Regions from separate parts of the Paeniglutamicibacter sp. ORCA_105 genome, predicted to be linked through region 1. Evidence: predicted binding sites of a transcription regulator. Region 1 holds the regulator's gene; the other holds the start of a gene.
What was found. Region 1 encodes Rex, which represses fermentation and respiration genes when NADH is low (regulators of the CRP and FNR family bind a similar motif). Its sites were predicted from a motif close to CTTGTGAANNNNTTCACAAG; they were not measured.
Positions count from the first base shown of each region.

Region 1 (15,107 bases):
GCTCGCGGCTGGAGACCCTGCGCGGTGCCGAACGCGAGCATTTGCGTCCGGCGCCGTGTGGTGGGGATTCCAAGGTCCGGGACGCTCTCGTTGCCCGCGATGACCTACGAAGCGGTGCCCGGTGGCCAAGCGGCCCCTAGAATTCAGGCCGGTAAACGGGATCCCCGTTAAAGCAAACAGCCCCTGTTCCCATTCGGGAACAAAGGCTGTTTCTTTGTGGCGGGGACAGGATTTGAACCTGTGACCTCCGGGTTATGAGCCCGGCGAGCTACCGAACTGCTCCACCCCGCGTCGGTAGATACAACAATAACAGTGGATGACCCAGCCACCTAATCGAGCGGTCGATTAGGTGAATTTACCCAGAATTGCGGTATATTCAGGCCATCGACGGTCACGTTCAGCCATTTTCATTGCCAAAAGACCGGCAAACACAGAATATTGCACAGTGAACTCGGTCACCTTCGCCGAGGATCGGGTGCTTCCGGCAGTCTACCTCTGGGGCAGATCCGCACCGGTGTTGCCGATCCCCGCCCGTCCGGCGACTTGGGGCTGTTGCATCCGCACGGGAGGCCCCTCCCCCGGTGCACTAACGCCGGTGGCCCCGTACCCGTCATTTGACGTGTACGGGGCCACCGGGCTCCAATCGCTGGGCTTAGATGCCGGCGTAGGAGTGCAGGCCGTTGAAGTAAATGTTCACGATGGTGAAGTTGAAGACGATGCAGAGGTAGCCAATGATGCTCAGCCAGGCCGAGCGGGCACCTGTCCAACCGCCCGTTGCCCGGGCGTGCAGGTAGCCTGCGTAGACAACCCAGATGACGAAGCTCCAGACTTCCTTGGTGTCCCAGCCCCAGTAACGGCCCCATGCTGCCTCGGCCCAGATCGCTCCGGCCATGACTGTGAAGGTCCACATCACGAAGGCAACCGCATTGATGCGGTAGGCAAAGTTCTCCAGAGGTGCTGCACCGGGGACCAACCGCATGAACGGCATCTTGTCCTTCTTGCCTGCGGCAAGTGCATCCATCCGCGCATGTTGAACGAGTTGGAGCACGTTCATGGCGAAGGTGATGGTGAACAGGGCCGAGGCAAGTACCGCGATGGAGACGTGAATGATCAGCCAGTAGCTCTGCAGAGCGGGCACCAAGTGCGCCACGGGAGTCGGGAAGCCCATGGTGGCGCCGCACAGCATCACGGTGACCAGGCCGATGACGAAGGTACCCATGAAGCGAAGGTCCTTTTTCAGCAACACGATCGAAAACACGAGGGCCACCAGGAAGGAACCTGTGGAGAGGAACTCGTACATGTTGCCCCAGGGCACGCGACCGGCCGCAATGCCACGGGCAACCACGGCGAAGCCCTGCAACAGCACGCCCAGCCAAGTCAGGGAAACCGCAACCTTCGCTGCCATGCGCTTTGCGGAGGTCACGGTGTAGTCCATGGATTCATTGACCAACGCGTTCGACGATCCGTCGGCCGGAGGGGCATCCCCGACACCGGCCGCAACCAGGATCTTCTGTTCCGATGCGAGGGTTGCTGCATCGATCTCCCGGATCAACTTGCTGGACTTGGCAAGGTCCCATGCGAAGGCGATAAAAGCCGAGGCGTAGACAATTGCCGCCAGCAACATGAACAGGTCGCTGTACTGTCCCAGGGCCACGTTGATCGTGGGCATGTCGTTTTCCATAGGGTCTCCTAGACTCCGGCTCGCTCATTGGCGGGCCACTGCTGCTCAAGAAGCTTACGCAGCTCCTTGGCTTCGGATTCAAGTCGGTGGTCTTCACCACGGGCCAGCAATCCGTATTCGATTATCCGCTCTTCGCGGCCCGAGCCGTCAACGGATTTCTTGATTTTCACCCAGGCACGGCGGCGCGGGGTAAAGAGCGAGATGGCCAATCCCAACAAGGCAAGCGCAGCAAAGATTGCCACCGGGCGCTTGCTGGGGTCGTAGGCGATATCCACGCCAATGAAACGCTTGAGCCCGTCAAAGGAAATGCTGCCCTTTCCATCGGGCAATTCGTACGTCTGCCCGGCACCCAACACAATGCCGCCTGCATCAAGGTTTCTACTGTTGAGTTCGGTGAGCTCGTCGGTTTCAAGCACGTACACATTCTGTGGCGTACCGTCATCCAGTCCCAGGTTCCCGTAGTAGGAGTTCAGCTGCAGCTGCGGGTTGATCGCGTTCGGGTCGCCGGATATTGCGAACCCTGTCTCATCGGTCATGGCCGTGGGCAGAAGGAATCCCTGGAATCCAAGTTGCTCGGGATTCGCGTCGGGGACCTTGACGACCATCAACGAGGTGTACATGCCATCCTGGGGCACCGAGACCACGGGACCGCTGAAGGAGATGTCTCCGTTGCCGTCACGTACTGTAACGATGGGGGCGTAGCCGTTGCCAACCAGGTACATGTCAGCGCCGTCGATGCGCAACGGATGGTTCACCCGAAGTTTTTCCTTCTCGGGTTCGGCATCCGGACTGCGCCGGGTCTCGACCTCGGCCGTGAAGTCGATTGGCTGGCCGAAGTGCGTCGTGGATTCGCGGTCAAAGGTGATATTGAACTTGTCGAGCTTCACCGAGTATGGATCCAGGGAGTCTTCCTGGAACCAGGTTCCGGGCTTGAAGGAATCGTAGGACACCAAGGAGTTCACGAAGGTCTCCCCCTCGACAAGTACCCGCTGTCCGTTGTACCCGAAGGCGCCACCGACTCCAACCGAGGCCAATAGGCCAACGAGGGAGATGTGAAAGAGCAGGTTGCCGATTTCACGACTGTATCCACGTTCCGCACCTACTGAGGGGCTGGCACCCTCTGGCCTGGCTTCGGAGCGGTAACCACGCTTCTTGAGAAGCCCGGTGACATCCCGTACGACTTGTTCGTCACTGATTCCCGACTCGTCAGCCGTCTGGATCGCAATGGTGCCGTTCTGGGGTAGCCGGTTAAGTCGCGACGGGGTTCTGGGTGGCGGTGTGCGAAGCGCCTGCGCGTGCTTTTTTACGCGCGGCAGGATGCACCCGACCAGGGAGATGAACAGCAATAGGTAGATCGCCGAGAACCACACCGAAGAATAGACATCGAAGAGCTGGAAACGGTCGAGCCATTCCCCGGTCGTCGGCTTATTGGTCAGGTAGGTTGTCACCTGCTCCGGGTTGATGGAGCGCTGGGGGAAAAGCGACCCGGGTACTGCTGCCACGGCCAAAAGCAGAAGCAGGAAGAGCGCCGTGCGCATGCTGGTGAGCTGGGTCCAGCCCCATCGGAGCATGCCCTTGAAACCGAGGGCCGGGACCGCTACGTCTTTTTTAGAATCTTTTTTTGCCATTAGATGGGCAACCTGACCTCATTGGTGAACCAATCCTGCAATTGCGTAACCCAGGAACCCCATAGGCCGGTGGCCATTAAGATTCCCAGAAGTATCAACATGCCGCCGCCGAAGCGCATGATCGCCAGCTGGTGCCGACGGAAGAACTTCATGGCCCCCATGCCACGCCGAAGCGCCATGGCGATGAAGAGAAACGGGAGCCCCAGACCCATGCAGTAGAAGAAAGTCAACAAGGCACCCTTGGCGGGGTTTGGGTCGATTCCTGTGCTCATGGCCAGAACCGCAGCCAACGTAGGGCCGATACATGGGGCCCATCCCAGGCCGAAAGTGACTCCCAGAACGGGAGCACCCCAAAGGCCGGCAGGCGGTTTCCGATGGATCTTCGCATCGCGTTGCATGAAGGAAAAGCCACCCATGAAAACGACGCCCATGAGAATCACGACCGCGCCCAAGACCTGGATGATCCAGGCACCCTCGAATTGCATCCACGCAGCGATTTGCGAAAAGACCACGCCCGCCAGGACAAAGACGGCAGTGAAGCCCAGGATGAACAGACCGATGCCTGTGACCATGCGGCCGCGCTTTTGATCTGCGAGGTCGGCACCGGACAGGCCAGTGACGTACCCCAAATAGCCGGGAACCAAAGGCAACACGCAAGGCGACAGAAAGGAGACCAGTCCTGCAAGGATGGCAACGGGAACCGCGAGAATCAGTGAACCATCCTGGATGATCTCGGCAAATTGGTTGCCTTGGGCCGGTAGCGTCAAGGCGCCGGCCAGCACGGAGTCGATCACAACGACTCGGTGAGGGCCGTGGTGATCAGGGCCTTGAGTGTGGGTTTGTCGGCAACGCCAAGAATGCGGGCGGAAACGCGCCCCTGCTTGTCCAGGACCAACGTGGTCGGTACGGCCTTAAGCGGAACGTATTTGGTCATGGCGAGTTGGATCGTCCCCTGAGTGTCCTGCACGGAGGGGTATTTGATTCCGAAGGTGCGCTCAAAGGCTTCTGCCGCTTCCTTCTCATCCCGCACGTTGATGCCGATGAATTCCGCTTTGCCCTTGAACTCCTCATTGAGTTCGACCATGTGCGGGGCTTCGATCCGGCATGGAGCACAAGCCGCATACCAAAAATTCAAGACAGTCGCCTGCCCGGCCCAGGTGGCCGAATCGATAGTGCTTCCGTCGTAGGCCACCGCGTTGATCTCCACGGGTTCGGTGCGTGAAGCTGGACCGTATTCCTCCACAGAACCGTCACCGGCAATGTAATTTTTGTTGTTGCCTTCCCTTGCCTGCTTGGCCAGGGGATCTTCGTCCCCCACACACGCCGCCAGCGGCAGCACGGCGGCACCAAGCAGTGCTGCGCGCAAGAATGTACGTCGTCCCAAGCGCTGTGCTCGGGACGAGATGGGATCGATCATGATCTCAAGCTCCAGGGATGTTCGCAGCGTTCACCAGAAGGTCCACGCTAGGTTCTGCATATCGGACTGCGACCAGACTTTCACCATCAAAGTCCAGGCTAGTCACGGAGGTGAGAGTGCACTCGCGTTTCCGCGGGTCGTGCCACAGGGCTTTGCCCTCGGCGGAGCGGCGTGTCACCCAGATGGGCAGCTGATGGCTGACCAAAATGGCTTCCGCCCCCCGTCCGCCAAGTTCCACCGCGCGATCACGGTGTTCAACAATGGCGGTCATCATTCGTTCCACCTGGTCCCGGTAGGGTTCCCCCCAGGATGGACGAAATGGATTGACGACATAGGACCAATACTTTGGTTCCCTCAGTCGATTCTTGATCTGGGAAAGTCCTTGGAAGCGGTTCTCCGCTTCCATAATGCGATCATCTGTCATGATTTCCAGGCCCAAGGCCTGCGACGTCGGCTTTGCCGTTTCCAGAGCCCGAACGAGCGGAGACGACACCAAGTGGGTGATATTGGCACCCGCGTTCCGTTGCCCCGTGAAGTATTCCGCGGCGCGCTCGGCCATTTGGTTGCCTAGATCGGAAAGGTGAAATTCCGGTAGTCGACCGTAGAGGACCCTGTCCGGGTTATACACTTCGCCGTGACGCAGCAGGTGAACGGTGGCAGTCGACATGTTTTAAGTGTCTCAAAACTTTGTACCGTTACCTAAACCGGACACTTGATTTTGCCCACGCACCAGGCTCATGGCGAGCGCCGAAAGCTCAATTGCTCAACCGGAAACGACATCCCGTCCTCATGGGCGGCAGGCGATTCCTGGCCCGAGGAAGGACTTCGGCGAGTGTCCCGATCCAATCGGAAAACCATCCTTTCGGAGGGGTGAAAAGCAATCTTCAACCGATATCGTGAGGGTAAGCCGTAGTTCGTCAAACCAAAGGAGCAGGCCATGTCCACCCCTGAGAATGATCCCGTGAACCCAGAGAAGCCATCGCAGGAACCAGCACCCCCGCAGTACGGACAGCGTGCACCGCAGGATCCGAATGCCGCCGGACAACCTCCCTACGGCCAACCTCCACAGAACGGGACTCCGCCAACTAATCCGTACGGCCAGAACCCCAACCCGTACGGCCAGCCCGCCCCCGCAAACAACCCATACGGTCAGCAGCCGCCGCAGGCGCCCTACGGCCAGCAGCCATACGGCGGATTCCCTGTTCCGCCGCAAGGCAACTTTGCTCCGCCCCAGATGCCGACCCACCGACCCAAGGAACTGGACACCTCATTCTGGGCAATCATTGCGGCAGGCGTCGCGTTCCTGCTGAGCTCGGTGTTTGGTTTGAGCACCACCGCGATCATGGAGCAGCTTCGGGCAGTCCCCGAATTGGAGGAACAGCTTTCGGCTGCTGGCATGAACGTCGCCGACGCAATTCCCATGATCCAGACCACCGCGATCGTGTTCGCCGTGATCGGCTTGCTGATTTACGTCCTGATCGCGTTCATGATCCGCAAGGGAAGCGGCGTTGCACGCATCTTCGCGACGATTCTGGCTGTCCTGTCGTTGTTCAGCATTGCCGGCGGGGTCCTGACGGCCCTTTCCGTCGTCCTGGGAGTGGTTGGCGTCGTGTTTGCTTGGTTGCGTCCCTCCAGCCAGTACATTGCCGCTCGTCGAGCAGCACGTAAAGCCGGATACCGCTAAGCATCAAAATCTAAGAAGTGGTCCCTGGGATTCAGCCGTTGCCGGTTGAATCCCACGGACCACTTGAGTTTAAGACCGGTTCCCGTGGGCGATTTCTAGGAATCGAGGTTCTGCGCGTGGTAGGCAAGGATTTGCAGTTCGGTGGCCAAATCAACCTTCCGCAGCACGACCCCTGCCGGGACTTGCAACACCACGGGTGCGAAGCTCAATATGCTTCGAACACCACATTGAACCAGCATGTCGCACAAATCTTGCGCCGCTGCCCCCGGCACGGATAGGACGGCAATGTTGGCATTCGTGGCCGCAACGATTTCGTCCAAGTCGGAAATGTCTTGGACCTGCAGGTCCCCCACCGTCGTGCCAACCACATCTGGCGATGAATCCAGTAGCGCGACAACTTCAAATCCCCGGCTTCGGAATCCGCCGTATCCGGAAAGTGCGCGACCCAGGTTACCGGCACCGATGATCGCCACGCGCCATTGCCTCAAAAGCCCCATGGCCTTGGAGATCTGTTCGACCAGGTCGGTCACCGCGTATCCCACCCCACGGGTTCCATAGGACCCAAGCAAGGACAGGTCCTTGCGAAGGATCGCAGGGTTGACCCCTGCCTCGGTGGCCAGCACACCGGACGAAGTTCGCGCTTCACCGCGCGTCTGCATGGCACCGAGCGCACGCAGGTACTGGGTCAATCGCGCCAGGGTCGCTTCAGGGAGAATCCTGCCCAGTGAACCCGTGGGTGTTTGTTCCACCGATGCGCCGGGATCCAGGTCGTGATCAATCGGATTTTCGGCAGCAGGGAGCTTCGCTTCGTTGCTTGCTGGTTGGTGTTCGGTGGGCATTCTGCTCTGACTCGATTCCTTGGATACCTTCATGTCTTTCCAACCAGTTCTGCCCATGCCACCGCACCACCCTTGGTGTCGCGGACAGGCGGCGGCTTCGTTGCCCCTAGCTGCTCAACAATGCTTCAAGGCGCTGGGCATCAATCACCCAAAAATCCCGTACCCGTCCGTCTATCAACAGCACGGGGACTTCTTCCGAATGTCGCGCCAAGAGTTCCGGGTCCTGATCGATGTCAACGCTTTGCCAGGTGTAATTCAACCTGCTGGTGACCTCGTCGAGTGTTTCGGCCGCGGCCTTGCAAAGGTGGCATCCGGAACGAACCAACAAAGTAATTTCCCGCGGGGTCTGCACACTGCTCATGACTCAACGCTACAGCTCCGGCGAAAAAAGACTGCAATAGACTGGATGGATGCCCTCCAACCTTTCCCCCGTGACATTTGCTGGGCTCGAGTCGGCGCCATCGGGCACGTCTGCGGCCTTCTTCGATGTAGACAACACCATGATGCGCGGTGCTTCACTCTTTGCAGTGGCCCGAAAAATGTATCAACGACGGGCATTTACGCTGCGTGAGGTGGCGTGGTTTGCCGTTCGACAGTTGCGGTTCGTCGCCCGGGGAGAGAACCTTGGTGACATCCAGGCCATCCGTGACCGTGCGCTATTGCTGTCCGCAGGCTTCTCCGTGGCCGACATGGTTGCGCTCGGGGATGAAATTTATGACGAATTCATTGAGTCGAAAATCTGGCCAGGAACCCGCGCGATCGCCGAACAGCACCTTCACGCCGGGCGGCGGGTGTGGCTAGTCACCGCCACGCCGCTGGAGGTTGCCGCAGTTATGTCAAGGCGGCTCGGGCTCAGTGGAGCGCTCGGGACGACCGTGGAGCATATCGAAGGCCTCTACACCGGCCAACTTGTCGGCGAAATCCTCCACGGAGCGGCGAAGGCCGGAGCTGTCCGGATCCTGGCCCGGGACCAAGGGCTGGATCTTGCCGAATGCTGGGGATACAGCGATTCCCACAACGACATTCCGATGCTTGAGGCGGTGGGCCATCCCGTGGCGATTAATCCCGACCGCAGACTGCGACGCCACGCCAAGGACCGCAACTGGCCGGTCTACGACTTCCGAACCGGGCGCAGGGCGGCTGCCTTCGGCCTGAAGGCAGCCGGCGTCTCGGGCGTCCTCTGGGGCCTGTGGCGCAGCGTCGATGCATTGCGCCGCCGTCCCTGACTCTGGGCAACGTCCCGTACGCCCGTCGCAACATGCAAAAAGGTGCGTTCCCCTATTACGGGAAACGCACCTTTTTACATACTCAATTCCGGGCAAGCCCGGAACCGGTATTTACTTCTTATTACGACGCTGGTGGCGGGTCTTACGAAGCAATTTACGGTGCTTCTTCTTGGCCATACGCTTGCGGCGCTTCTTAATAACAGAGCCCATAATGGTTCCTCACAAACTGATTCGATTGCCGACTACTATTTCTTCGGCACCAAAGCACCAGAATAGCCAACTGGACGTTAAACGTTCCTTAACAGATTACCTGCTTCTAGAGCAGATTCTGACCACTCGTGAAAATCGGCGGCGTTAGCCGGTGTTGAAGTCGCGCCCGAACCCGGCAGCCCGCAAGTACTCCTGTACGGCGTTTTCGGGTACACGGTAGGAGCGGCCGAACCTCACGGCCGGCAATTCGCCGGAATGGACGAGTCGGTAAACCGTCATCTTTGACACACGCATCACGTCGGCGACCTCGGCGACCGTCATGAAACGCGCGCTGGCAAAGTTTTGCGATTCGACCATTCCCTGTTTCTCCTGACAATTCACATAGCAATCGTGCCGTGGCGCGGACCGAGGAACGTACCCTGTCCGCACCAACACCTCAAGATACCCTATGCCCTTGTGATTCATTTTAGTGGCTCGTGGGGCCAATGTGAACGAAAGTCGGCATCGTGGACTGCCATATCCCGCCGCCGACACACGATTGGGGAGGCTTAGCGCGCGGTCCGTACCGCTTCGGCCAAGGTCGCAAGCATTTCAGCACTTGTGTCCCAGTCCATGCACGCGTCGGTGACGGACTGCCCGTAGGTCAACCCCGCCAGGACGTCGGAGCCTTGCGCGACCGCATCAGGGTCATGTTTCTGCGCACCGGCCACCAAGAAACTTTCAGCCATGATTCCGGCAATCATTTGGTCCCCGTCCGCTATGCGGGCAGCCAGCTCGGCGATGACCTCCCGCTGGCGCACGTGGGACTTGCCCGAGTTCGCATGTGAGGCATCGACGATCACCCGCGGGTTCATGCCGGCGTTGCCCATGGCTGCCGATGCTGCACCAACAGGCGCGGCGGCGAAGTTCGGTCCGTCGGCGCCGCCACGCAGGATCAAGTGGGCGTCGTCGTTTCCTGCGGTCTTGACCACTGCCGTACGACCATCCTCGCTAATGCCCAGGAAGGACTGTGGTGCGGAAGCCGCCTGGCAGGCATCGATCGCGACCTGCACCGAGCCGTCGGTCCCGTTTTTGAATCCAACGGGCATGGACAGCCCGGATACCAACTGCCGGTGCGTCTGGCTTTCGGTGGTGCGCGCCCCGATGGCGCCCCAGCTGACCACGTCCGAAAGGTACTGGGCACTGAGCGGCTCGAGGAATTCGGTGGCCAGCGGCAGGCCCATGTTGCTGGCCGCCAACATGAATTCGCGTGCGGCTCGCAGCCCGGCGGCCATGTCATGGCTGCCGTCCAGGTGCGGGTCGTTGACCAGGCCCTTCCAGCCCACGGTGGTGCGTGGCTTCTCGAAGTAGCTGCGCATGACCACGAGCAGTTCGCCCTCGTGCTGCTTCGCGGCCGCGGCGAGCCTGGTGGCGTATTCCAGCCCGGCCGCAGGGTCGTGGATAGAGCAAGGGCCGACGATGACCAACAGACGCCCGTCAAGCCCGGAGAGCACGGCACGGACTTCCTGGCGGGCCCGCATGATCCGGTAACCCTGGGCATCGCCCACTGGCAATTCGGCAATCAGTTCCGCGGGGGTGGGCAGCTCGGTGATTGCCAGCACCCGTTCATTGGTGTTGACGCGGGCCTGTGTCTCGGCGGCGATGGCGGTGCTCATGGTTTGGGGCCTTTCGGTTTCGGCCCCGCGCCGTGCAGTGGGGGCCTCATGGTTTCAATGCGGCCCCGGCGATCACGCTGCGTATTCCTCCAGGGCCGCTATCTTGGAAATAGCGAAGGGCCGGCAAGCATAGCTTGCGGCCCTTGTCGGCTCTGAAGGTGGGTATGCGAAATTATCGCGTCTTAGGCCCCTCCAGAGCCGACACAAAATACGCATACCAACGATTAGTCATGGTTGAGAATCTACAGCCGCGCCACGCGAATCACAAATGGGTTTCCATTCCCGGGCGACACAGTACGTCATGAAGCACGGCAAAGGGCGGGCCGGGCCAGGCGGGTCCATTGCTGTTCCCGTCTGTCCCTGCCCGCCCTCCTGAGGCGGAATTCGGCTGGAGGCCTGTCTGCCTAGATGAGGCCCTGGGCCAGCATGGCGTCGGCAACCTTCACGAAGCCGGCGATGTTGGCACCGGCCACGTAGTTGCCCGGCACACCGTATTCGTCGGCGGTGGAAGCGCAACGGTCGTGGATGCCGACCATGATCTCGGTCAGGCGCTCCTCGGTGTGGGCGAAGGTCCACGAGTCACGGCTGGCGTTCTGCTGCATTTCCAGCGCCGAGGTGGCAACGCCACCGGCGTTCGCGGCCTTGCCCGGGGCAAAGAGCACCCCTGCATCCTGGAACAGCGAGGTCGCTGCGGCGGTGCACGGCATGTTGGCGCCTTCGGCCACTGCGACGACACCGGAGGAAATCAGCTTCTTTGCGTCCTTGGCATCCAGCTCGTTCTGCGTTGCGCATGGCAGCGCCACGGTGGCGTCCACGTCCCAGACGTTGCCGCCTTCGACGAAGTGCACCTTCTTGGAATTGGCACGCTCGGCGTACTCGTTGATGCGTCCGCGCTCGACTTCCTTGATCTGGCGCAGCAGTTCAACGTCGATGCCGCGCTCGTCAACGATGTAGCCGGAGGAATCCGAGGCAGTCACCACGCGGGCACCGAGGGCTTGGGCCTTCTCGATGGCGTTGATGGCCACGTTGCCCGAGCCGGAGACCGAGACGCGCTGGCCGTCGAAGCTGGCGCCACGGGTCTTGAGCATTTCATCGGTGAAAATCACTGCGCCGTAGCCGGTGGCCTCGGGGCGCACCAGGGATCCGCCCCAGCTGATGCCCTTGCCGGTGAGCACACCGGACTCGTAGCGGTTGGTGATGCGCTTGTACTGGCCAAAGAGGTAGCCGATTTCACGGCCGCCCACGCCGATATCGCCGGCCGGCACATCGGTGTATTCGCCGATGTGGCGGTAGAGCTCCGTCATGAACGACTGGCAGAAGCGCATGACCTCGGCATCGGACTTGCCGCGCGGATCGAAGTCCGAGCCGCCCTTGCCGCCACCGATGGGCATGCCGGTGAGCGAGTTCTTGAAGATCTGCTCGAAGCCCAGGAACTTGACGATGCCAAGGTACACCGAGGGGTGGAAGCGCAGCCCGCCCTTGAACGGGCCCAGGGCGGAGTTGAATTCAACGCGGAAACCGCGGTTGATCTGTACCCGGCCTTCGTCATCCATCCACGGGACGCGGAAGATGATTTGGCGTTCGGGCTCACACATACGCTGCAGGATCGCAGCTTCGGCATATTCAGGATGCTTGCGCGAGACCGCTTCGAGGCTTTCGAAAACCTCGGTCACCGCCTGGTGGAATTCTGCTTCACCGGGGTTGCGACGGAACACTTCGTCGCGAATGGTCGCTAGATGCTGGTCCAAGTCTTATCTCCTCATCACTTGGGGCAGGCACGAGGGCACGCTGCCGCCATGTCTGGCGGCACTGCCCCAGACGTCGAGAATGTCACGGCCGGGCACCGCCGACCCAACCGGGCGTCATCAATCGGGCACGGACGCGTAATCTTTTTGTGCTGCCCTGTATGCTTTTGCGCCGCACTTTCTGCGGGTGGAACGGCTGGGTACGGCTACCGTTTCCTGCCGAATTTCGGCTTGGGCAGGCGATCCAGGAAGTCATGGGCGCGGCCGGTCACCTGTTCCAGTCCGCGACCCACGGTGCGGCCCAGTTGCGCGGCGGCCACCGTGGCCTGGCTGGTCCCCTCATGCGATGCCAAATGCGGATCGGCGTACGGTTCCGCGACCAGGTCGGATGCCGGAGCCGGGGGAACGAAGCCGTGCACCCAGTTCTGCAGGTTCAGGAACGTTGCGGATTCCAGGGCATAGTAACGGCGCTGTCCGTCGGCGCGCATGGAGACCATGCCGGCCTCGCGCAGGACCTTCAGGTGCTTGGAAACGGTCGGCTGGGAAACGCCCAGTGCCTCGACCAGGGAACCGACCGAACACGGCTCCCCACGCAGGGAGTCGAGCAACCTGCGTCGGGTGGGGTCGGCCAGGGCGGAAAAGATATCATCATGAGCCACCGCATAACCCTATCCGCATATACGCGCATTGGCATCTTTGTCCGGCTAATCGAACCAGGGGTCGAGTCCGAATAGCGGGAATATCTCCTTGCGGGTGGCCATGACCGTGCGGTCCACCGGGTCCGCCGGGTCGTAGCCGACCTCCCAGCTGCGCCACCACAATTCTGCGTTGTCGCCCATGGACTCGGGGGTGCGGATGCCGTAGCGCTCGAGCACGTAGTCGCGCCAGCTGCGGGGAACGGGAGTCGCCAGCGGGACCGGCTTGCCCGAGGCCACTGCCACCAGATGGCTCCACGCGCGCGGCACCACCGAGGCGGTGTTGTAGCCACCCCCGCCGGTGGCGATCCACCGGCCGCCGCAGAGCCTGCGTGCCAGCTCGGCGATGTCCAGCGCGTTCTGGCGCTGTGCATCAACGGTCAGCCGCAGGTTGGACAGGTCATCGTCCCTGTGCCCATCGCAACCGTGCTGGGAGACGATCACCTCCGGCTCGAAGGCCTCCGCCAGCTGCGGGACCACAGCGTGGAAGGCACGCAGCCAGGCAGCGTCCCCGGTGCGCGGGGGAACCGCGATGTTCACCGCGGTGCCCAGCGCGTTGGGCCCGCCGATCTCGTTGGCGAAACCGGTGCCGGGGAACAGCGACATGCCCGTTTCGTGGATGGAGATGGTCATCACCCGCGGGTCGTCCCAGAAGATCGACTCGGTCCCGTCGCCGTGGTGCGCGTCAACATCGATGTACAGGACCTTCTTCACTCCCCCGTCCAGCAATCGCCGGATCGCCAGGGCCACGTCGTTGTAGATGCAGAAGCCGCTGGCCTTGGATGCGGAGGCATGGTGCATGCCCCCGCCGAAGTTGACCACGTGCAGGGCGCGCTCACCCAGGATGGCATCGGCGGCCAGCAGCGATCCTCCGGCCAACCGTGCGCTGGCCTCGTGCATCCCTTCATAAGCGGGGTTGTCCTCGGTGCCCAGGCCGCGCGCCTCATTGGGGACATCGGGATTGGCGCTGACTTCCCGGACGGCGGCGATGTACTGAGGCTCATGGACTGCGGCCAGCTCCGCGTCGGTGGCCACCGGAGGGGCTGCCAGGGTGAGATTGGCACGGTCAAAAAGGGCCAGGTCCTTGCAGAGGCGGGCGGTAAGCTCCAGCCGGATCGGATGCATCGGATGGGTCTCGCTGAAGCGGTACTCCATCATCTGCTCGCTCCAGATCACCTGGGTCGTGGGCAGGGGCTCATTTACGGCAAACACCCCTTCAGGTTACGCGATCGGCACCTGCAGTGTGTGCCAAGACACCACCGGCTACCCCGGGCCAAGGCCCGGGAAACCGGCCACGCATGTCCGCGCGGTCGCGCATCGGCGGGCCACCGGCGAATCCCGAGGTGGCATGGTTTATTGTGGGAGCTTGCGGGGCAGGGCTTCCGCACCGAACTTTTCCACGTCTTGGAGCCGAGCAAAACACATGGGATCGTCCCCCTCTGCAGAGTCTGTGCGACGGCCGGGCACCGATAGCGGCGCCCCGGCCCGATGGCGCACACGCCTGGGACTGTGGCGCCGGATCGTCTCCGACTTCACCGTCCGCTCCCCCGCGCGCCTGGCGCTGGTCACCTTCGCCCTGGTGATCTCCCTGTTCACCTCCGTGCTGGCGCTTCCGGTGTCATCGGCCAGCGGCGAACCCACGGCCTTTTACGACGCGCTGTTCACCGCCGTATCCGCGGTGTGCGTCACGGGCCTGACGGTTGTCTCCACCGCCACCCATTGGTCTTTCTTCGGGCAACTGGTGATGATCATCGCGGTGTTCGTCGGCGGCCTGGGCATCCTCACGCTGGCATCGCTGCTCTCGCTGGCGGTGTCCAAGCGCCTGGGCGTGCGCGGCAAGCTCCTGGCGCAAAGCTCCATGAACACCTCGGCGGCCTCCACCCTGGGCGAGGTGGGTTCGCTGCTGCGCATCGTGATCACCACCTCGGTGGCGATCGAGGTGGCCCTGGCGCTGATGCTCATCCCGCGCTTCCTGATCCTGGGCGAACCGGTCAACGAGGCCATCTGGCACGGCATCTTCTACTCGATCTCCTCCTTCAACAACGCCGGGTTCACCCCGCACTCCGACGGGCTGGTCCCCTACGAGACCGACCTGTGGATCCTGGTGCCGCTGATGCTCGGGGTGTTCCTGGGCTCGCTGGGATTCCCGGTGCTGATGGTGCTGCTGGCGCACCGCTTCAACACCAAGAAGTGGACGCTGCACGCCAAGCTCACGTTGCTGGTCACCACCATCCTGCTGGTGGCAGGCGCGCTGCTGTGGGCATTGGCGGAGTGGTCCAACCCCGAAACCATCGGCAACATGAACGACTCAGACAAGGTTATCCACT
Region 1 covers NZ_JBIXLM010000033.1:178-15,284, forward strand. Annotated here, with positions in the region: tRNA gene ACIPUB_RS15040 (tRNA-Met) at 218-291, opposite strand; gene ccsB (c-type cytochrome biogenesis protein CcsB) at 653-1,669, opposite strand; gene ACIPUB_RS15050 (cytochrome c biogenesis protein ResB) at 1,690-3,309, opposite strand; gene ACIPUB_RS15055 (cytochrome c biogenesis CcdA family protein) at 3,309-4,100, opposite strand; gene ACIPUB_RS15060 (TlpA family protein disulfide reductase) at 4,100-4,726, opposite strand; gene ACIPUB_RS15065 (histidine phosphatase family protein) at 4,731-5,393, opposite strand; gene ACIPUB_RS15070 (hypothetical protein) at 5,664-6,410, shown strand; gene ACIPUB_RS15075 (redox-sensing transcriptional repressor Rex) at 6,506-7,249, opposite strand; gene ACIPUB_RS15080 (glutaredoxin family protein) at 7,356-7,610, opposite strand; gene ACIPUB_RS15085 (HAD family hydrolase) at 7,660-8,475, shown strand; gene ACIPUB_RS15090 (30S ribosomal protein bS22) at 8,587-8,685, opposite strand; gene ACIPUB_RS15095 (helix-turn-helix domain-containing protein) at 8,830-9,042, opposite strand; gene ACIPUB_RS15100 (3-deoxy-7-phosphoheptulonate synthase) at 9,234-10,340, opposite strand; gene gdhA (NADP-specific glutamate dehydrogenase) at 10,745-12,088, opposite strand; gene ACIPUB_RS15110 (ArsR/SmtB family transcription factor) at 12,292-12,744, opposite strand; gene ACIPUB_RS15115 (acetoin utilization protein AcuC) at 12,790-13,938, opposite strand; gene ACIPUB_RS15120 (TrkH family potassium uptake protein) at 14,204-15,107, shown strand, end outside.

Region 2 (15,107 bases), on a different contig from region 1:
GAATCAACGTCAACCTTGCACCGGTCGCGGACACTGTCACTTCGGCCGCGTTCGCCCCCTCCAATGCGCCCATCGGATACTGGAAACGTGAATACGGGTACGACCCAGATACCGTCTCGGCGGCTTCCCGCGCATTTTCCGCCGGGATGCTGGCGGCTGGTGTGGACCCGGTGATCAAGCATTTCCCCGGCCTTGGCCGCGTCACCAAGAACACCGACACCACAAGGAATGTCACCGACACCCGGACCACCCGGCACGACGCCTACCTCAAGCCATTCAAGGACGGAATCGCCGCCGGCAACGACTGGGTAATGGTCTCGAATGCCTACTATGCCAAGATCGACGCCAAGAACATCGCTCCGTTCTCCTCGACCGTCATGCGCGGGATGCTGCGCGAGGACCTTGGGTTCGACGGAATCATCGTTTCCGACGACATGTGCGAGGCCGCGCAGCTGGATCCTTGGGCCCCCAGTGCCCGTGCCTTGCGCTTCTTCGAGGCAGGAGGCACCATGATGCTCTGCGTCAATGCCGGCAACATGCCGGCCATAGCCAAGGCGTTGCATGCCAAGGCGAGCAAGGACCCGGCTTTTGCCCGCATCATCGACTCCGCGGCACTGCGGGTGCTCGAGGTCAAGGAACGCCGCTAGGGGCGGCCCTCCCGGCCTCGATCCTGCGCCCACGTGCGGGTGTCGTCAACCATGGGATCCGAGCAACGAAAGCAGGGCGGACTCCGGCCTGAAATCCGTCTGGCCGGGACAAATGAGCGCGGCCGCGGCACCGGTGGCCGGGGAGGTGAAGACGGCGCTCCTGTAGCCGGGCCCGGATCCTCCATGCCCCCAGAGCCCCAGCCCGGCGTCGATCATGACACCGGCGCCGTAGCGCGGTTCTTTCCAGGGTGCCGGCGCCTGCACGGGAACCGAATCCATGAACGCCGCGCGCGCGGCGTTGGACAGTGCCGACGGGAAGAGCGGGTTGGATTCCGCGAAGAGATCCCCGAACCCCAGTAGATCCGCGGGTGTGGAGAAGGCCGCGCCGGCTGGTCCCGCCCACAGGGTCGAGTATCCGGAAGGGGTCAGCGAGGTTTCGGGTTTCGGGTTCCGGGTAGCGGGTCGAGGTCATGTCCGCGGGCTCGAAGATCTCCCGATGCAGGTATTGGCCCAGGGACATGCCCGTGATTCCCTCCAGCATGGCTCCCAGGTACCAGTATCCCGTGTTGCCATAGGAGAATGTGCCAGGCGTCTCCCGGGTGCTGGCTGCGGAAATTTCCTCCAGCTCCCAGGGTTCGCCGGGATCCGCGCTGATGGCGCGCTGGTAATCCGGGTTGGCGGTGTAGTTGCCCAGCCCCGCGGTGTGCGTCAGCACTTGGGCGATCGTGCAGCCCGTTGGGGCACCGGGCAATCGCGAGGCCAGGGGATCGGCGAGTGTGAGCAGCCCGGCATCGACGGCACGCAGGACGCCGGCGGCAACGAACATCTTGGTCACGCTGAAGACCGGCAACGGCTCGGCGGGACCGGAAACCTGTATGCGGGCCCCGTCCCGGGGGCCGCGATAGGCCGCCACCGAACCGGTGGGAAGCTGCCGGAGAAGGACCTCGAAGGCCAACGCGTCGTCCATGGCTCCGAGCCTAGTCCCGAAGGCCGTCGGTATAGCGGAAAAGGCGCGGCCCGGGGCCGGGACAGCGAATGGAATTCCACTGTCCAGGCCCCGGGCCGCGTCCTTGGGTGCCGATCGTTCATTCGGCACCGTTGGTCCGTGCTACTTGCGAACCTCCACATCCACCAGCTGGGCGCGATTGCCAGAGGCGTTGTGCAGGTGCAGGAACAGGGCCTTGGCATCGGTGGCTTCCGGGGCGACGGTGGCGGTCAGCTTGTTCTTGTCCAAGTCGGCAAACACGGTTCCGGCACCGGCGAAGGACAAGGCCGGGGCGATCGCATTGAAGTCGATCCAATCGGTCTCGTCCACCGGGGCCAGGGCACCGGATTCATCGGAGTTGTAGAAGGAGTACGTGCTCACGCGGTAGGAAATCGGGGCACTGGATCCGTCCAGTCCCAGCGCCGCCAGCGACACCGGGAAGCCTGCCACGTTGGTGTCGAAGGTGTTGGAGTCCACGTCACCGGTCAGGCCGTTGAGCAGCTGCAGGTCCACCTGTTCGAAGGACTGCAGGCTGTAGGTGGCCACCAGGTCCGCGTCCAGTTCGTCAGCGTAGGTGTTGAAGGTGACGAAGTCGGCCACCGAGTCGCCGTTGGTGTCGATCTCGATGTTGACCTCGGTGGCGCCGGCCAGGTGGGCCCAGTTGCCCCAGGTGCTGACACCGAAGTTCAGCAGGCCGTCGGCTGCTCCCGTGGTGGGGGCGGTGGACGCCGCTCCGACGTGCTGCAGGTCCATCTCACGGGCCCCGGGAACATCGTCGGTGCTGTCGGGCAGGCGGTCCGAGGAGGCGCCGTGCTCGAAGGCAGAGACCAGCGAAACCACCTGGGTGTCTCCGGAACCTGCGCGGATGTCGTCGCCGGCCATGTCGATGGTGCCGGAAGTCGCGCCCTTGGCGAACTTGACCTTCTTGGCCGCCATGTCGGAGACCAGCTTCGGTGCTGCATGCACCGGGACGCGCAGCGTCGGGGCCGTGGAGCTGGAAAGCTCCACGCGGCCCGAGACATCGGCGACCCAGGCCCGCGGCAGGCCAAGCTGGGCCCGGTCCATGGTCGGATCGATGGTCTTGGCGTACTTGCGTGCGTCGACGTTCAGGGTGACGTTGACCTTGGTGCTGGCCCCGGCCTTGAGCGTGACCGTGTTCCGGTCCAGGCTGTAGCTTGCGCCGGGGATCTTGGTGGCCGGCACGTACTTCACGTTATAGGTCTGGGTCTCATCGGACTTGTTGACCACGGTGATGGACTTGGTGGCTTTGTACTTGTTCTTGTCCACCTCGATGACCCCGAAGACCACGGTGGTCAGGTCCGGATCGTCAGTGGCGTAGGCATAGGCCGGGGTGCTGATCGCGGCGTCCGCCACGACGCGGCCGGAGCCCACGCGGTTGGGCCCGTAGGCCTGGCCGTTGGCGGCGAGGATGTCCACCGTCGCGGTGTTCATCACGATGGACTTGACCTCAAGTGCGGTGTAGTCGCCGCTGCCGGCCACGAGGGCGGCAATGCCCGCGGTGTGCGGGGTCGCCATGGAGGTGCCGGACTTGACGGCCGGGCCGGTGCCGGTTCCGACACCGACGGAGCCGATGAGCGTGCCGGGGGCCGCGACGTCGGGCTTCACCACGCCCTCCGAGCCGTGCACTCCGCGTGAGGAGGACGAGTTCAGGGTGTCCCCGAGTCCGGACTCGCTCGATGCGGTTCCGACCATGGCCGGGTCAAGGGTGACGTTCAGCGTTCCGGCCTGGGCCGCGGGACGCAGCTGGTCGGAGTAGGCCTTGGTGAACTGCGCTCCGGGGATCGTGGAATTGCCGGCGATGCCTGCCTCGAAGACCGAGACCTCGGCGTCCAGGATGACGCCGGTGGCACCAGCGGCCTCGGCGTTGTTGAAGCGGGTACCCGAGCCACAGGGGAACTCGAGGTTTTCGCTCCACTGCAGCCAGACCCACTTGCCGGTCAGGGAACCGGGCTCAAAGGCGGTGCAGCCGAAGGCGTTGGCGGCCGGGGCCATGATGACCTCGCCGGTGAGCGTGGCCGGGTCGGCGGTGGTGTAGTTGAAGTTGGCCGAGTATTGCCCGGCCGCGGTTCCGGCGACGTCGGCAGGGGCATTGACGGTGATGCCATCGAGGGTGACCCTGGAGGCCACGGAATTGGCGACGGTGAGCGAGGAGCGGGCGTTGCCCGGCGAGCCGCCGACGTCGGTGACGTCCCCGGCGTTTCCGGAGGCCACGACCGAGAGGATGCCCAGGTCGGTCAGTGCGTTGACGATGTCGTTTTCCGGGTCGTCCGCGGGTGCATGGTCCGAACCGAGCGACATGTTTACGACCTGGGCGCGGTCATCGAAGTTGCCGTCGTTGTTGGGATCCAGGACGTAGTCAAGGGCCTGGCCGACCACGGCGGAGGAGCCGCCGCAGCCAAAGACGCGGATACCGACCAAGGCGGCTTCCGGTGCGCTGCCCGGGCCGATGCGCATGCCCGCCACCTCATCGGCGGTGAGCTTGGTGTAGTCCCCGGTGAACGTGCTCCCGTCGGCATTCACGCCGTTCCCGGCGGCAGACCCTGCGACATGGGTGCCGTGGCCTGAGGCTGCGCAATCCAGCGGGTTGGAATCGGGACGGGGAACCGGCTGGTAGTCCGGTGCGCTCGGGTCGGCGTTGTAGTCATCGCCCACCAGGTCCCAGCCGCCGATGAACTTGGCCGGGTCATACAGCCCGGAGTCCCTGGCCGGCAGGACATCGGAGGACTTCGCCTCGGAGTAGGCCTGGAGTGTGCCCGGGCCGCCGAAGCCGGCATGCGTGTAGTCGATGCCGGTATCCAGCACCGCGATCCTGATGCCCTCGCCTGTTTCCTTCAGCGCTGTCCACGCCTCGAGGGCGCGGGTGTCGATGTCGGCGTTCTTGTTCTCCTGCGTCTTGGGCACGATCGCGGTGATCTTCTTGACGTCGGGACGCGCGGCCAGGGCGCGCAATGCCTCGGCGTCCCCGCGCAGTGCCACGCCCGGAAGCGAATTGGTGGTCGTGTAGATGACATCGGCCTTGGCGGCCTTGGCCGCAGACTTGCCCTTGGCCTTGATGCCGTCGCGGATTTCCTTGACCTTGGCGGGGTTCTTGACCGACTTGCCCCGCGGGGCTTTGGCGCTTTCCGGCTGGGTCGCTTCGAAGGCGCCTTCGCCCTCGAACTGCACATAGACAGAGACTTCTCCCTTGGCCACGGACAGGGGGCCGGAGACCTTCAGGTCCTTCAATGCCTTGGGGGCGAGTCCCCCCAGGGATGGTGAATCCGACCCTGGTGCCGGGTCGATCGTGGGTGGTGCCGCAAGGGAAGGGACGGACATGGTGACGGCCAGGGCAAGCCCCGAGGCCGAAGCCAGGATCGTCCGCGCAAGTCTGTGACGACGCGGGTTGGACATGGTTCTCCTTGTATCCGAAGGGAGTGACGCGGGAGGAAACCCATGGCTGCTTATCGGTGTCCGTCCCACGCATATCTTATGTGAGCCGAGGCACATATCAAGGGGTTGTTTGAGATTTCCCCGAATGTGTCCCGGCAAAGTGTCGGCGGGGATCGATAACCTGTGGTCAGTCGGCGAACCTCTTGGGGAGGTTGGCCGCCCGGAGCGCCGGCACTGCGTCCGGAAACGTGCAGATGGCATCGGGCAAGGACGCCGTCGAAACGGTTTTCGGGCTGGATGCCGGTGTTCCGCGGGCGTTTTTTGGGGAAACGCAAAAGCGCTGGTCCCGTGCATGCACGGGACCAGCGCTTCAACCAACCTGCGGTGTGTGAAATTCCTAGCGCGAGCCGCCCTGCCACAAGGCATCGAAGGGGGCTGCGGAGGAAACGCGGTTCTTGATGCCCTCGGTGACAAAGGCCTTGGCGTTGCGTGCCGCCTGCAATGGCGACTCGCCCTTGGCCAGCTCGGCGGTGATGGCCGCTGCCAGCGAGCAACCGGCACCCGACACGGCGACTTCCCCCACCTTCGGGGCGGACAACACCTCGAGGGTCTCGCCGTCGTAGAACACGTCCACGGCATCGCTGCCGGAGAGTCGGACACCGCCCTTGGCCAGCACCGCCGCACCGGAGAGCGCATGGATCTTCTTGGCGGCCTCGGTCAGGTCCTCGACGTTGTTGATGCTCATCCCGGAAAGGGACTCGGCCTCGAAGTGGTTCGGCGTGACGAACGTTGCAAGCGGCAGCAGGGTCGACTTGAGCGCTTCGTCGGTGTCCAGGGCGTGGCCCGGTTCCTGGCCCTTGCAAATCAACACCGGATCCAGCACGACGTTGTCCCATGCCTGGTCCTTGAGCGCGGCCGCAACCGTGTTGATGGTGGCAGGGCAACCCATCATGCCCAGCTTGACGGTCTTCAGGTCCCCGGCATAGCAAGTCTGGATCGCCTCGAGCTGGTCGGCAATCACCTGCGTCTCCACCGGCACGAAACGGTGGTTCCAGTTGTCCTTCGGGTTGAAGGACACAATGCAGGTCAGGGCAACGATCCCGTAGGTGCCCAATTCCTGGAACGTCTTCAGGTCGGCCTGGGCGCCGGCGCCGCCGGTTGCTTCGGAGCCGGCGATGGTCAGGGTAACGGCGGGACGGATCCCGGTGGAGGCAGAAGTCATGCATTCATTTTAGGCGGTTTCCCGCGGGGCCCACACGCACGGGGTTGTCCGGTGCCGCGCCGGGCACAGTAAACGGGAACTAAGACCTGGTGAAGGTGGTCAGCTGGGTCGCATTTGACCATCCGGCGCCTCGTTCGGAACGCGTGCCGGCGGCGGTGTCGGCTGCGGTGACCATGAAAAGCACCGGCAGCCCCTGGCGTGCCGCCGTGGCGGCAAGGTTCGCAAGGATCGCGGCGCGGAACTGCTCGACATTGGAAGTGGCGGTGATGCTTGGGTCGCACAGGAGCGCGAACCCCTCGGCGAAGCGGATCCGGCCTCGGCCGACAGGAGCGTCGAAATCCGCGATTTCGACCACGTCGTAGTCGTTCATGGGGGCCTCGAATAGGCTTGCCGTTTCCGGCAGCACAGCCACCTGCTCCACGTCGTTGGCAAGCGCCACCAGCAGGACGCGCCGATCGCTCAGGCTCCAGCCCCGTGCGGCAAGTTCCCGGCTCGCGACCCCGTCCGGGGAACCCAGGAACGTCAGCCTGGTCTGTCCCTGATGCCCCGAAAGCCCTGGATCTCCCAGCAGGGTGGGCAGTTCCTCGGGAACGGGCCAGGTGCTGATGATTTCGTAGTCGCTTCCGTCTTCGGCGATGCTATGCAGTCGTCCGGCTTCGTCGCGGACCACCGTGCGGTCGCGAATCAGGGCAAAAGCATGGACCCAGGGAGGAAGGTTTGAGGACTCGAATGGCATCTGGCGGCTCCTGTTCCATGGACGGGCAACGGAATGGCGACTCGGGACACAAAATGAGCGCTGATCTGTGGCGACCGTTGCGTTTCGCGCCCCGTGCGAGGCTTCACCTCCGACTCTACGCCTGAAGCTGCCGAATCCGGGGTTGCCCGTTCGGCAGGGCAGGGAATTGGAAGAGGGAGAGGCCTAGGTTGCGGTGCGCACCAGAGAGAGCACGTCGTCGAGGATGCTGCGGACCACGGGCATTCGCGAGAGCACTACCAAGCGCGCGACCACCGGGGCAACGTTCTTGATGAGCCGCAGGCTGCGTGCGGCACCCGGGGACGAGTCGTAGGCCCAGAAAAGGAGAATGCCCCGTTGAACCAGCCACAGCAATTGGGGCAGTTCCGTTCGAATGGCCAACGGGGGCAGGGGCCTGCTGGCCGTCACCACCTGGCGCCACAATCCGAGTTCCATGGCTCGCTGGACATTGCCGAGCTCTGCGTTGGAACCGGAAAAGGCCGTCCGAATAAACGCGGGTCCGAACTCGCGGAAGGGCGTCATGATGTCCAGGCCTTTGCCCAACGCAATGCGCAGGTTCGTCTCGAGGTTGTTCCCTGGCACCAACAATGGCCAAGTAGCCGTCCGGTGCTCCTCGATTAGCTGGCGGAACAACTCATGGACGATGGCGTCCTTGGAATCGAAATAGTAGTAGGCATTGCCCAGGGAAAGCCCGGATTCCTGGGCAATCGAGCGCATTGTGGTCCCTGCGAATCCCTTGGCGGCGAAGAGCCCAATGGCCGTGTCCAGCAGCAGCTGGCGCGTATGGGCGCTCTTGGCGGTCGGCTTTCCCACGGAGCTCCTTTCCACGCTGGGCATTGGTCTCAATCATAGCCAGTTTTGAACGCGTTCAAAACCAAGATCTCCGGTATGCAGGCCTTGAAAGGCCCAATGCGATGGCTCTATGGGGCCCCGGGATCGCGAAAGCGCCAAATCGGAGGCAGCGAAGGCATGGGATACTTGAAGCTCAAGTGCTAATACAGCGAGTGGTCCCCACGACCCCGATTTCCTTGGCTGCGTCGATCGCGGCGGGAGTCGTTGCGCCGGGACCGGCTTGGCGAACCACTTCTTCGATTGGGAATCACCATGGGCGAAAACACCGCCTCAACAACACAACGTCCGAAGGCCCCGCGTGCCATTTTTGCGTCCGCGGGAAGCCCCTACTTTTCGACAGTGCTTGCACTGATGGCCGTCGTGGTCATCCTTTCCAACGTCGGTGCCGCCAAGGGCGTCACCTTCGGCCCCATCGTCACCGACGGAGGGTTCTTCCTCTTCCCCTTGGCCTACATCCTCGGTGACGTCATTTCCGAGGTCTACGGATTCAAGGTCGCCCGCCGCGCCATCATCACCACCTTTGCACTGGCGGCCTTCTCCACCCTGTGCTTCTGGATCATGATCCAGCTGCCCGCGGCCGAATGGTACGACGGGCAGGAAGCCCTCGAACGCACGCTGGGCCCGGTCTGGCTCATCGTGCTGGCCTCGCTGCTCGGCTTCCTGGTCGGGCAGACCCTGAACTCCTGGGTGCTGGTGAAGATGAAGGAACGCTTCGGCGAACGCGGGCTGGTGGGCCGCCTGATGAGCTCCACCGGGGTGGGCGAATTCGCCGACACCCTGATCTTCTGCTCGATTGCCGCCACCGTCATCGGAATCACCGACATTCCCACGTTCATCAATTACGTGGTGGTCGGGTTCGTCTACAAGACTGCTGTGGAGTTCCTCTTTGTCCCGGTGACCACGCTGGTGATCCGCTGGTTCAAGCGCCGTGAACCCAGCTACGAGCTGCATGCCCCCGTGTCGGACGGCGTCGCGTAGGCAAACCGCAACACGAATACGGAGGCGGTGGCCTCTTCGCTTTCACTTGGCGAAGGAGCCATCGCCTTTTCGATGCTCCCGGGGCATGGCACGCGCGGTATTGGATGATCAGGGTGTTTGGCCGTTGGACAATGGCGGCACCGGCACGTTGCGGTGATTGCGTCCCCGGCTGCGCCTATTCTGGGCACATGGAACTACTCACGGCCGCCGGGCTGAGCTCGGCCGCGGGACTGAACGCGTATATTCCCCTGCTCGTGCTGGGGTTGCTGAACCGCTTCACCTCATGGGTGGCGCTGCCCGAGGGATGGGGCTGGCTTTCCAACGGCTGGGCGCTGGGAATACTGGCGGTGCTGCTGGTCATCGAGGTCGTGGCAGATAAGATTCCGGTGGTTGACTCGGTCAACGACGCACTGCAAACGGTGGTGCGCCCGGCCTCCGGCGGACTCGTCTTTGCCTCCGGCGTCGGATCCGAGACCGTTGCCGTGGCCGACCCCGGCGACACCTTCGGCTCGGCCCAGTGGGTGCCGCTGCTCATAGGCGCGGCGATCGCACTGGCGTTCCACCTGCTCAAGTCAGGGTCGAGACCGCTGTTGAACCTGGGCACGGCCGGGGTTGCCGCCCCGGTGGCGAGCACCGCCGAGGACGGGGCATCGCTGGGCCTGAGCCTGCTGGCCATCGCCTTGCCCGTGCTGGTCCTGCTGGTAGCCGTGGGGCTGGCCGTGCTGTTGCTTATTGGCGTTCGCAGGCTGCGGCCAAGAAAGGGCAGCCCCGCGGGCTAGGCCCGCTTCGGCGGCTTAGGCGGAGACGGTTTCCAGGCCCTGCGGGTCCGGAGCGCCGGCGTAGTAGCGGGAGTGGACACGTTCCTTAAGCTCGTAGAAGGTGCCGTCCTCGATGGCCGCACGGGCGTCGTCGACCATCTTCACCACGAAGCGCTCGTTGTGGATGGAAATCAGCGTGTGGCTGAGAAGCTCCTTGGCCTTGAAAAGGTGGTGGATGTAGGCGCGCGTGTAGTGCTGGCAGGTGTAGCAGTCGCACTCCTCGGACAGGGGAGTGAAGTCAGTCTTGTATCGCTGGCCCGAAAGGTTGAACCGGCCGTGGGGAGTGTAGAACGCCGAGTTGCGGGCCACCCGGGTGGGGGAAACACAGTCAAAGGTGTCCGCGCCGTTCTCGATGGCCGTGAAGAGGTCGTCGGGCTCGGAGATCCCCAGCAGGTGGCGCGGCTTGTTCTCCGGAAGTTCCTCGGCGCACCAACCCACGATGGTGCCCAGGTTTTCCTTTTCCAGCGCGCCCCCGATCCCGAAACCGTCAAAAGCCATGGCGCCGAGGTCCCGGCAGGCCTGGCGGCGCAGGTCTTCGTACTGGGCGCCCTGGATCACGCCAAAGAGCGCCTGGTAGTCCTTGCCCACGCGGGAATCGGTGAGGTTGAAGTGCTCTGCCACGCAACGCTCGGCCCACAGGCGGGTGCGTTCGAGCGACTCGACCTGGTAGCCGCGGGAATTCTGCAGCGTGGTCAGCTCATCGAAGGCGAACATGATGTCGGCGCCGATCTTGTGCTGCACGTTCATCGACACCTCCGGGCTGAAGCGGTGCTTGTTGCCGTCGATGTGGCTCTTGAACCAGACGCCGTCGTCATCCACGTTGGCCAGGCGTTCCTTGCCCGGGGCCACCGCGTCGTCGGGACCGGACTGGTCCACCGATTTCATGTCGATCACCTTCTTGAATCCCGAGCCCAGGCTCATGACCTGGAATCCGCCCGAATCGGTGAAGGTGGGTCCGGACCAGTTCATGAACTTTCCCAGCCCGCCGGCGGTGTCAAGGATGTCGGCCCCGGGCTGAAGGTAAAGGTGGTAGGCGTTGGCCAGCACCGCCTGCGCCCCAAGTTCGGCCACGGATTCGGGCAGCAGGGCCTTGACCGTCGCCTTGGTACCAACGGCAATGAATGCCGGTGTCTTGATCTGCCCGTGCGGGGTGGTGATCACGCCCGTGCGTCCGTTGGACACCGAACCGTCGGTGCGGGTCAGCCGGGTTCCGACGTCGAAGGAGAACTCGTCCTGGCGCGGATGGGGGGCAGTGGCATCAAAAGAATCGTTCGGCACCTACCTAGTGTGCCGCATGCCCCCGGCATGGCGGCAAAAACCGGCGCGTGCGGTGGCTCACCCCGCGCTATTCCTTCCCTCACAAGAGCCGCCTTCGAGGGGATTCGCGGCGTAGCGTTGGACGAAGGTGTAAGGAAATGCAGGACCGAGAGAACGGCGACGAACCACACGCATGGGCAAGAACTTTGATGGATTGCTGACCCTGGGGCCGGCACACAACGACCACTGGATCGCGTTGCGCACGGCCGTGGGGATCTTTGTTCCGCTCTTTGCCCTGCTGGCCATCGACCGTCTGGACCTGATGGTCTTCGTGATCTTTGGCGCCTTCACAGGTGTTTACGGCCGGGTTCCTGGCTACGCAAACCGGCTAGTGGCCCAGTCAAAGGCCGGCGGCCTGTTCCTGGCGGTGATCCTTGCCGCCGCGCTGGCCTCGCACTACCTCGTAAACCACGACGACCCTGCGGCAAGTGCCTGGATGATCGTCGGGCTTACGACAGTGGTTTCCGGGATTTGCTCGGTCCTCACCGGGTTCCTGCAATTGCGCCCCGGCGGGTCGCTCTTCCATATCTTTGCCTTCGCTGCCATCGCCTCGATGCCGCACCAGCCACCGCTGGCCGAATCAATGGCCGCCGCGCTGGGCGCGGTACTGTTCGCGATAGTCCTGGGATTCTCCGGGTCGCTCTTCGCCAAGGGGACATCCTGGGGCCCGTACCTCGCCCCGGCCCCGCTGTCGCGGCCCGTTCGCCTGGCGATCTGGAACGAGGCGCTGCTGTACCTGCTCGCTGCGGGGCTGGCCGGATCCATCGCCAACCTGCTGGCCCCGGCGCTGTCCACCGGTCACAGCTACTGGGCCATGGTGGCGGCTGTCGTGCCGCTGGTGGGCCACACCACCAGGCACCGCGTGCGTCGCGGCGTCCACCGTATCCTTGGCACGCTCACCGGGTTGGTGTTGATGGCGGCCATCATCGCCTTCGCGCCGCCCGTCTGGGTGCTGCTGGCCATGATCGGGCTGCTGCAGTTCGCTGCCGAGATGTTCATAGCGCGCAACTATTTTCTGGCCCAGATCTTCGTCACGCCGCTGGCCCTGGTGGGTGTCTCCTTCGGGACGGGGTTGAACAACGTGTTGCTCTACGACCGGATGCTCGAAACCATCATCGGAGCCCTCGTGGGCATGCTGGTGGTGCTGCTCGGATCGCTTTACGGGGCCTGGTTCCGCCGCCGCCTGCTGCCCGAAATCGGTTAGCAGGCGGCGCCGTTCAGCATGTTAGCGGACGTAGCCGACGTGGGCGAGCGCCTGGCGAACCAAATTCTCCCGGCCGCCGGCGAACTCCTCCTGGATGCTCGGGCTCAGCGCCTCCTCGGGCGTCAGCCAGGTTAGTTCAAGCGCGTCCTGGCGCGGGGAGCATTCGCCGCGCACCGGCACGATGTAAGCCAGCGCAACGGCGTGCTGCCGTTCGTCGGTCAACCCGGTTTCCGAGGGGGACGGGAAATACTCCGCCACGGTGAAGGGTGCCGGGGACGGCGGCAACTGTGGCATGGCCATCGGCCCCAGGTCCTTCTCGATGTGGCGGGTCAGCGCCGCACGGATGGTCTCTCGGTACATCACACGGCCCGAAACGAAGGTGCGCAGCATCCGCCCTTCGGGATCGGCCGTCAGCAGCAGGCCGATCTCGGTGACATAACCGAGCGGATCCAGGCGCACCGGGATGGCTTCGATGTAGAGCATGGGCAGCCGGGCGCGGGCCTCGTAGAGGTCTTCGTCGGACAGCCAGCCGGGATAGGGATCCGGAGTGCGAACGTTCATGTCTCCATCTTGTCCCATCCGGGGGTCGGCGGGCCACGTCGCGGACCGTGTTGTGTGATTCCGGGGATGTTTTTCACTTTCGGGAATCAACCGTCGCCCCCCGACGCTAGAATGAAATGTTCCGCAAAAGCCCACCCCCCACTTTTCATGGAAGAGGCCACCGACCGTGACCGAGACCGGCACCAAACTCAACCCCAAGGATCTGGCCACCATCACGGTGCTGATCGTTTCCGCGTTCGTGGTGATCCTCAACGAAACCATCATGAACGTGGCGCTGCCGGTGCTCATGCACGAGTTCAAGGTCAGCGAGGAGGCCATCCAGTGGCTTGCGACGATCTTCATGCTCACCATGGCCGTGGTCATCCCGGCCACAGGTTTCCTGCTCCAGCGCTTCAGCACCCGCGGGGTGTTCATGCTGGCGATGGGATTGTTCTCCCTGGGCACGCTGCTGGCCGCCGCGGCCCCGGGCTTCGGCCTGCTCTTGGTTGCCCGTGTCATCCAGGCTTCCGGCACGGCGATCATGATGCCGCTGCTGATGACCACGATCCTGGACCTGGTGCCCGCCCACAGGCGCGGGGTCATCATGGGCAACGTGTCGATCGTGATTTCCGTGGCCCCGGCCATCGGCCCGACCATCTCGGGTCTCATCCTGCATTCGCTGTCGTGGCGCTTCATGTTCCTGATCGTCGCGCCGATCGCCTTGGCGGCACTGTTCATTGGTGCACCGCGTCTGAACAAGGTCGCCGAGGCCTCCACGATGCCGCTGTCAATCCCCTCGGTGTTGTTGTCCATCCCGGCCTTTGGCGGACTGGTCTTCGGACTCAGCCGACTCTCGGCCAACGGGCTGGACGGGCAGACGCTGTCCATCTTGGTGGTTGCAGTGCTCTCGCTGGTGGCCTTCACCATGCTGCAGCTGCGCCTGCAGAAGAAGAACCATGCGCTGCTTGACCTGCGCACCTTCACCTACCGCCCCTTCACCCTGTCGCTCTCGCTGATGGTGCTGGCCATGGTGGCGCTCTTCGGCGTGATCATCCTGCTGCCGCTGTACCTGCAAAACGTGCGCGGCCTGGACACCCTGGCCACCGGCCTGATGCTGTTGCCCGGCGGGCTGCTCATGGGTCTGCTGGCCCCGTTCGTCGGTCGGCTCTTCGACCGGGTTGGCCCGCGCCCGCTGATGATCCCGGGAACCGTGATCCTGGTGCTGGTGCTCTTCGGCTATTCGCGCCTGCTGGGCGCCGAGACCGCCCTCGGCGTGATCATCGCGCTGCACCTGACCATGTCGCTGGCGCTGGCGCTGATCTTCACCCCGGCGTTCACCACGGCACTGAACCCGCTGCCGCATTCCCTGCATTCCCACGGCTCCGCGGTGCTCTCCACCCTGCAGCAGCTGGGCGGCGCTGCCGGAACCGCATTGCTGGTCGGCGTCCTGGCCTCGCGGATCGGCGCAGGTGCCGCGGCCGGAACCGACCCCATCCAGGCCCAGATCAACGGCTTCTCCGCCGGCTTCCTGGTGGCCTCGATCTGCGCCGTGGGCATGGTGGTCATCGCCCTGTTCCTGACGAAGGCCAAGGTGCCGGCCACGGACGCCGCCGAGCAGCACGCGCACTAGGAACCAGCGCCCGGGTACCGGGTTTCCGTTGGACGGTTCCCCTGTCATTCCCCCCTTTTTTGCGGGGGATGGCGGGGGAAGCGTTGTTTAAGCCGTGCCTTCCCGTGACGGATCAGGTCACGACCTCCCCGGTGGGGCGCCCCTCCGGATCAAGCATCCAGCCCATGCGCTTGAAGGAATGCACACCCACGCATGCCTCGATGATGTCCACTCCGGGGACCCGGTCGGCCAGCCTGGCCTCGAGGTCGGCAATGTCAGCCGGGGTGCGCAGCTGCATCGTGAACGTCATGTTCGATGCGCCCGTCGTTGAGGCACAGAGCCGCAGGGTCCGATGCTCCATCAGGAATGCCGCCACGGCATCGGCCTTGCCGGCGGGAATTTTCGCGAACCATTGCACGGTCAGCGGGTAGCCCGTGTAGTGGCTCGCCAGCTCGCAGCGCAGCGTCACCATGCCGGTGTCCAGTGCGGTCTTCAGTGCCCTCCCGGTGGTCGAGGGGTGCTGGCCGGTGGCCTGCGCGATCTCCGAGGCGGTGGCCCGGCCATCGTGCATCAACACGCGCAGCATGGGCCACAACGTGTCCGGGATGATGGTCGGCTGCGCCAGGGGCGGGTGGTTGAGGCGTTGCAGCTGGGCTTGTTGGGCGCGGGAGAGCACATCCAGCCGCCACACATTTCCCGTGGCGTAAAGCTTGGTGCACAGTGAGACCTTGGTGCGCTGGACGCCGCGGGCCGCCTTGATGCGCGGGAGGATTTCGCGGGCCATGGTCAAC
Region 2 covers NZ_JBIXLM010000010.1:92,616-107,722, reverse strand. Annotated here, with positions in the region: gene ACIPUB_RS07310 (glycoside hydrolase family 3 N-terminal domain-containing protein) at 1-647, shown strand, start outside; partial or broken gene ACIPUB_RS07305 (serine hydrolase domain-containing protein) at 693-1,614, opposite strand; gene ACIPUB_RS07300 (S8 family serine peptidase) at 1,756-5,043, opposite strand; gene thiD (bifunctional hydroxymethylpyrimidine kinase/phosphomethylpyrimidine kinase) at 5,420-6,244, opposite strand; gene ACIPUB_RS07290 (hypothetical protein) at 6,324-6,980, opposite strand; gene ACIPUB_RS07285 (TetR/AcrR family transcriptional regulator) at 7,164-7,811, opposite strand; gene ACIPUB_RS07280 (queuosine precursor transporter) at 8,103-8,828, shown strand; gene ACIPUB_RS07275 (DUF4126 domain-containing protein) at 9,017-9,607, shown strand; gene tgt (tRNA guanosine(34) transglycosylase Tgt) at 9,623-10,924, opposite strand; gene ACIPUB_RS07265 (FUSC family protein) at 11,097-12,167, shown strand; gene ACIPUB_RS07260 (NUDIX hydrolase family protein) at 12,189-12,728, opposite strand; gene ACIPUB_RS07255 (DHA2 family efflux MFS transporter permease subunit) at 12,895-14,337, shown strand; gene ACIPUB_RS07250 (Lrp/AsnC family transcriptional regulator) at 14,450-15,107, opposite strand, start outside.
Region 2: ACIPUB_RS07280 (queuosine precursor transporter) is a predicted target of Rex. The motif match lies at 7,854-7,873, and genes of this name have one in related genera.